DNA from 3 places in the Deinococcus terrestris genome. Region 2 is predicted to be linked to each of the others. Evidence: riboswitches for the same ligand, from Rfam matches in the RefSeq annotation. Region 2 holds a riboswitch; each other region holds the start of a gene.
The links. Region 2 has a riboswitch for cyclic di-GMP ahead of F8S09_RS17150 (hypothetical protein). Riboswitches for the same ligand answer to the same signal wherever they lie in the genome.
Positions count from the first base shown of each region.

Region 1 (2,194 bases), on a different contig from region 2:
GGCTCCTGCCGGTGCCAGGGTGATGGTCTGGGTGTCGTTGCCGGTGTTGACGACCTGATACTTGAAGGCGACCGTGTCGCCCTGGTTGGCCGTTTTCTTGTATTCGGCAGGGAGGGTGGAGGTCGCCGTGCCCGTCGTGGCGCTGTCGCTGTTGGCCACGCTGCCCACGTAGGTCACGTTGAAGCTCGACTTGTCCGACACTGTGGTGACGACCTCGTTGGACGTCTGGCTGCTGGTGGTGTTGCCAGTGGGATCGCTGGGGTCCTGGAAGCTCGCCGTCGCGGTGTTCTTGATCTGGGTGTTGGCGGGCGTACCCACCGCTCCCGCCACTCCCACTGCCAGCGCCACAGCCAGAGCCACAATCTTCGTATTCACTTTCATCTTCTTCTCCTTGGATTCGCTTCGGGCGTCGTGGCCCGGTGACGACTGATGGGTGTTACTTCACCTGCACGCGGAAGCCGAGCGTCTTCTCGGTGCCGGCAGGTAGGGCGGCGATGGTCCAGCGCACCGCCTGGTACTCGCCCGGCTTGACCTCAACCTCGCGGGTCACGGCCTTGCCGTTCTCGGTCACGGTGATCTTTTTCTTGAGGGGGGCGGGGGCAAAGGTCTTGCCGCCGTCGATGGAGTACTCGGTGCGGACGCCTGCGGCAGCGCTTCCATCTGGCGCGACGTACACGTGACCCGCCGGAACCGGCAGCTTCACGGCGACGTTTGCCAGCGTGCGGGCGCTGACGTTGCGGGCGGTGACAGTCTGTGCGAGCAGGTCGCCGGGGCGGACCTTGGTGTAGTTCGGCGTGCGCTTTTCGGTCGCCTTGCCGTCCACCTGAACGGTCTGAATCAGCGACTGGGCGAGGTCGAGCACCAGGGGCGAGGCGCCCTGGGCCAGGGCCAGGCCGGGCAGCGCGAGCAGGAGGGGAAGGGTCAGGCGATTCATATCAGCGGCTCTCTCCTTGGCAGGAAGGGACGCCGACACGACAGACCGGCGCACGCTTCCCCTGGGTGGGGGGTCCGTTTCGCCGGTCGCACCACTGGCTCCTCATGCGGCAGGTGCCCGAAATACACCGCATGGCTCTACGCCCGAAACGACAGCAAGGTATTCAGCAAGCCATAACAGTTCCCTTACGTGATTTCTAGGAACTCTCATTAGATTCTCATTTGTAGGATGGTGATGCGGCGATTTGGTCCGGGGGCGTCCCTGTTACAAACCGTTGGAGCTGGGCACGCCATGCTGTCGCGTACGGAGGTCACCGGTATGGCGCGTGTCACGCGGTACAGCAAGTTCGAGGGCGAACTCGACCAGCTCGACTCCAGCGAGCTGATGCAGATGATTCAGGAAGCGCTGCTGGGGCAGGGCATGAACGATCCCTACGACCCCGATCCCAACGCCCGGCCCAGCATGGACGACCTCTTCGACGCGATTCTGGAGGCACTGGCCGACCGGGGCATGATCCCGGAAGAGCAGCTTCTAGAAGCCCTGCAAGCCGACGACGTGCGCGAGACGCCGCTGGGTCAGCAAATCGAGCGGCTGATGGACAAGCTCCAGCAGGACGGCTTTATTCGCAAGGAGTTCGACGAGGAGCCGGGACAGGGCGGCCAGGGCCAGAGCGGCGAGTCGCGCTTTCAGCTCACTGACAAGAGCATTGACTTTCTGGGCTACAAGAGCCTGCGCGACCTGATGGGCGGCCTGGGCAGAAGCAGCGCGGGCGCCCACGACACCCGCGAGTACGCCTCAGGCGTCGAGATGACGGGCGAACTCAAGAACTACGAGTTCGGGGACACCCTCAACCTCGATACGACGGCCACGCTGGGCAACATCATGGGCAAAGGCTTCGACGCGCTCGAGGAATCCGACCTCGTGATCCGGCAGGCTGAATACAACTCGTCGGCGGCGACCGTGGTGCTGCTGGACTGCTCGCACTCCATGATCCTGTACGGCGAGGACCGCTTCACGCCCGCCAAGCAGGTCGCGCTCGCGCTGGCGCACCTGATCCGCACCCAGTACCCCGGCGACACGGTCAAGTTCGTGCTCTTCCACGACTCGGCCGAGGAAGTGCCCGTCGCCAAGCTCGCGCAGGCACAGATCGGGCCGTACCATACGAACACGGCGGGGGGCCTGCGGCTCGCGCAGCAGCTCCTGAAGCGCGAGAACAAGGACATGAAGCAGATCGTGATGATCACCGACGGCAAGCCCTCG
Region 1 covers NZ_WBSL01000002.1:20,663-22,856, forward strand. The annotation lists gene F8S09_RS06235 (hypothetical protein) at 1-381, opposite strand, end outside; gene F8S09_RS06240 (DUF11 domain-containing protein) at 437-934, opposite strand; cyclic di-GMP riboswitch class II at 1,006-1,089, opposite strand; gene F8S09_RS06245 (vWA domain-containing protein) at 1,253-2,194, shown strand, end outside.
Region 1: linked by a shared signal. The riboswitch ahead of F8S09_RS06240 (DUF11 domain-containing protein) and the one ahead of F8S09_RS17150 (hypothetical protein) in region 2 are both predicted to bind cyclic di-GMP.

Region 2 (2,194 bases):
GCGACAGCAGCATAAACCGAGCGGTCAGTCCCAGGAAGCCTGCGCGGTCTCCTTGCGCGAAACGCAGGGCGAACTGGGTGGTCAACGCCGTTCCGACAGCGCCGATGACCACACCGCCAACGATGTACCCGTAACTCAGGGCCGAGTAAATGCCTTGGGCCTCGCTTCCAAGCTCATGCTCGACGGCAATGCGAGCGATGTTGGCGCTCAGGGACACCAAACCGGCCACGACACCGAGCGGCCACACCATTCGCACGAGCTGCTGTAGGTCGGGCCACCTCAACAGGCCTATGGGGGGTAGAAAGGGGCGTCCGCGGCGCAGGTCATATCCAAGAAGTGTCAACAAGTTGACCAGTGTCACCCCAGCGGCAGCCACCGCCAGGTCGCGGGTCAGGGCAAAAAGCCCCAGGGGGAGCGCAGTGTTCAGTAGGCCCCGAATCAGCACTCCCTGCGCGATCCAGTCGAGATGTCCGTGGCGCTGAAGCTGGGCATAAATGAGTTCGCTCAAGCCCTCGAACAGCTTGGCGACCGCCAACGCGAAGATCACCCACCATTCGCCTCTATTCCAGAAGACGGCAGCCACAAGTGTGAGGGCGGCTGCGAGCGAGAGTGCACGCAACGTCGCGTAGGTGCCGAAGCTAAATGCGTCCTTGACGTCCGTCACCATGACGTTGCGCAGTTGCAGGCCCAACCACAGAAAAATAGGCCCTGTTACCCCCAGTGCATAGGCATACTGACCAACGACTCGGGGACTCGACCAGTGGGCCAGCGCCGAGATCAACGCGAACTGTGCCAGGTTGGAAACCAATGAGGCTGCGAAGGTCCAACCCACATCGCTTCGCAGGCGCTGAGGCGCCGAGTCCGGCCACACTCTGTTTGTGTCTGCCATGCAAGTTCAGGGGCCAACCTAGCACGTCCAACGGGGGCGGCTGTAGTCACACTTCTCAGTCATAAAACTGTGAGGTCGGTGCGATAGATTGGGCGCATGAAGAGTTTGTAAAGCTCACTGAGCGCCGCTACGTCCCCTAAACCGACAAAGGCAAAGCCTCCGCGAGGAGGTGACGCAAAGCCACAGAACTCATCTCGATGAGTCCGCTGGGTTACCGAAAGTAGGAACTGTGAGAAACAACAAAATGTGTGCCCTCGCGCTGGCTCTGTTGCTCAGCGCCTGTTCTCAGACGCCGGTGGTGCGTCCTGACATGACTTCGACTCCTCCCACGTCGGGCACAGCCAACGATCCGGCGGAAGTGTCGGCCGAGGTGCTTGCCACTCCTGACGAGGTGAGCACCGTCCAAGACACGCTCGCCACCTATCAGACGCGTCCCCTGCGCCCCAGCCTGCTTAGCAACGCTGTCAGCATTGATCCGGGGGGCACGCTCAGCGTAGCCGGGGAGAGCATGTTCCCCATGGGCTTTTATCATGTGTCTTGGGCCGGCACAGCCACACGCCGCCTCAAAGACATGAATGACATCGCTGCAATGGGATTTAACAGCATGACAGTTGCCATGCTCGATGCTGTAGACGACATTGGCCCTATGCGTAAGCTTGTGCAAGCAGCTCATGCCAAAGGTATGAAGCTTATCATACAAGACGTGAACAGCCAATCTGTGGCAGCCCTCCGAAATGAACCTGGAATTCTGGGTTGGAAGGTCGCTGACGACTGCCAGATCAACTATACCCCGGAACAAGTTGCGGCACGTGCTCAAGTGATCAAACAACTCGACCCGACTCGGCTGACTTACGCGAGCCTTGGCGTCAGTTTCTCAGACCCACGCAGTGCGTACTTCGGTACAACGGACGCTACGGGCAACCAAATCTACCCAATTGGTGGTGGCGATGGCCTCAGTGCCGTCTACCGGGCCATGAAAATTACGGTCCGCGAAGCGCTGCAAAAGGGCGTTATGCCGATCGGCAACGTCCAGAGCTTCCGTTGGAGCGGCCAGCGGATGCCGACCAACGCTGAGGTGTACAACATGACCTCGCAAGCACTGGGTGCTGGGGTCAAGGGCATCATGTACTACACCTATCTTGACGACAGCAATGACTTGAGCCCCCAAACCAGCCTGCGCACTGAGCTGAAAAAGGTGGCGGGGGAAGTGAAGCAACTCACCCCCATCCTTTTACACGGGGAGCGCCGGGAACTTCTCCTCAGTGACACCATGCACGTGGTGCAGTGGACCTACGAAGGCAAACG
Region 2 covers NZ_WBSL01000024.1:9,783-11,976, forward strand. The annotation lists gene F8S09_RS17145 (lipopolysaccharide biosynthesis protein) at 1-832, opposite strand, end outside; cyclic di-GMP riboswitch class I at 1,029-1,108, shown strand; gene F8S09_RS17150 (hypothetical protein) at 1,119-2,194, shown strand, end outside.

Region 3 (2,194 bases), on a different contig from region 2:
GTGGAGGCGGTCAGCCTCAGCCCGGAGCACGGCTTCAGCAAGGCACCCCAGCCGGAGGTGCGCCTCCTCGCGGGCCTGGGCGTGGAGGGGGACGCGCACGCGGGCCACACGGTGAAGCACCGCTCGCGGGTCGCGCAGAACCCGGACCAGCCCAATCTGCGGCAGATTCACCTGATCCACGCCGAACTGCTGGAGGAACTGGCCTGGCAGGGCTTCACGGTGCGCCCCGGCGACCTGGGAGAGAACCTGCTGACGCGGAGCCTGGACCTGCTGGGCCTTCCCACCGGAACCCGCCTGCATCTGGGCGGAGAAGCCGTGGTGGAGGTCACGGGCCTGCGGAACCCCTGCGGCCAGATCGACGCCTTTCAACCGGGACTGCTCGCGGCGGTGCTGGGACGCGACGAGCACGGCGGGCTGGTCCGCAAGGCGGGGGTAATGGGCGTGGTGTTGACGGGAGGCGTGGTAAGGCCAGGTGACGTGGTGCGAGCAGAACTGCCCCCGGAGCCTCACCAACGGCTGGAGCGGGTCTGACGCCAAGAGCCACTGACCCGGAAACGAGCCGCACGGACGCCCTTGAGGAACGAATTTCCGCATCGAAGGACCCACCGCACTTTAGACCACATGAGTCTGTGTGCAACTCCAGCTAATGAGTCAACTCATCATTGGTTTTGCCTGCCCCTCTAGGTTGTGGGTGGATAGCCACAATCTGGTGCTATCCGAGGGGCTGTGAAACCTCGTTCCTTATACGGGCACCTGGAACGGGTGGAGCCAGTGGTGCGACCGACTCGGGACATACCGGACTGGTGTGTCATTAGCCCCCGCTGTGTTATGGCAGCAGCCCCCACGCTTCTTGGTGGGTGCGGCACCGCTCAGCCATAACCCGTTGCGAAAGGAGGCATGGAACCGGCTCGGGGAATTCCCCTTCCGGTGAGATGACGTTCATTGTTTTGAGACGGATTCCGGCCCAACAGGGACACACCCTGGACAACCCAAACGGATTTGCAAAGTTGCAGAGCAGAGCGGTTGACCGAAGCGGACATCTCTGGATCAGGGTGTTCCCAATTCGGTCACGGGGTGCACGCGAGCTGTGTGAGCGCCCCAAGATCCCCGGTTCGCCTCATTACGCGCTAAGCGGGGTGAATGCTTTGCGGTATCCGGACACTGCCGTTTTCCCAGACCAAGTTCCCGAAGGACCAAGCCGGGGTGGAGTGGTCCGCAGAAGTCCTCATTCCCGATCAAGGAGACTATCATGGCCCTTCTCCCTTCCCGATATGGATGCGCCGCCGCACTGCTGACCCTAACCCTGCTGGCCAGTTGTAGTACCCAGACTCCCAGCCCTGGCCCGAACCCCCAGCCCCCTGCAGGTTCAGAGGACACCGTCAGGCCGACACTGAACCTGACCTCGCCGCAGCAAGGCAGCACGGCCAGTGGCAGCCTGCTTCTTCAGGGGACCGTCCGCGACAACGTGGGGCTCAGCCGCCTCACGTACCGCTTCGGCAACGGCAATGAACAGGTGCTGACCCTGCCCGCGGACGGCGCCATCAGCCAGAGCCTGTGTCTGTGCGGCCTTACGGCGGGGACCTACATCCTGACCGTCACCGCCTATGACGCGGCAGGCAACAGCACCTCGGTGGCCCGCACCGTGACGGTCACGACCGGCAGCGGCACGGGCACACCTGCGGACACGCAGGCGCCCACCTTCACGCTGACCTCTCCCGCTGCCGGGGCGAGTGTGCAAAATCCCGTGCGTTTGACCGGAACCGCAACCGACAATCAGGCCGTGACCCGCATCACCTACCAGCTCGGCAGCGAACCCGAGGTTGCGCTGGACGTGACGCCCGGCCCCACGGTCAACCTGGACACCCTGCTGCCTTCCCTCCCGGTAGGAACGCAGACAGTCAGCTTGCGGGCCTACGACGCCGCTGGCAATGCCTCGAGCCCCGTGCAGGTCACGTTCACCGTCAACCCGCCCAGCACCCAGCCCGGTGATACCCAGGCGCCCAGCGTCTCCCTGATCTCGCCCACCAACGGCGCCAGCGTCACGGCGCCGGTGAGAGTGCAGGGCCGGGTCACCGACAACCAGGGCGTGACCCGCGTCGTCTACGCGCTCGACAACGGTCCCGAGACGGCGGTGCCCATCACGCCAGGTCTGGCAGTGGACCTCGACTTCACCCTGCCGTCTCCGCCAGCCGGA
Region 3 covers NZ_WBSL01000004.1:219,277-221,470, reverse strand. The annotation lists gene F8S09_RS11135 (MOSC domain-containing protein) at 1-531, shown strand, start outside; cyclic di-GMP riboswitch class II at 711-795, shown strand; gene F8S09_RS11130 (Ig-like domain-containing protein) at 1,250-2,194, shown strand, end outside.
Region 3: linked by a shared signal. The riboswitch ahead of F8S09_RS11130 (Ig-like domain-containing protein) and the one ahead of F8S09_RS17150 (hypothetical protein) in region 2 are both predicted to bind cyclic di-GMP.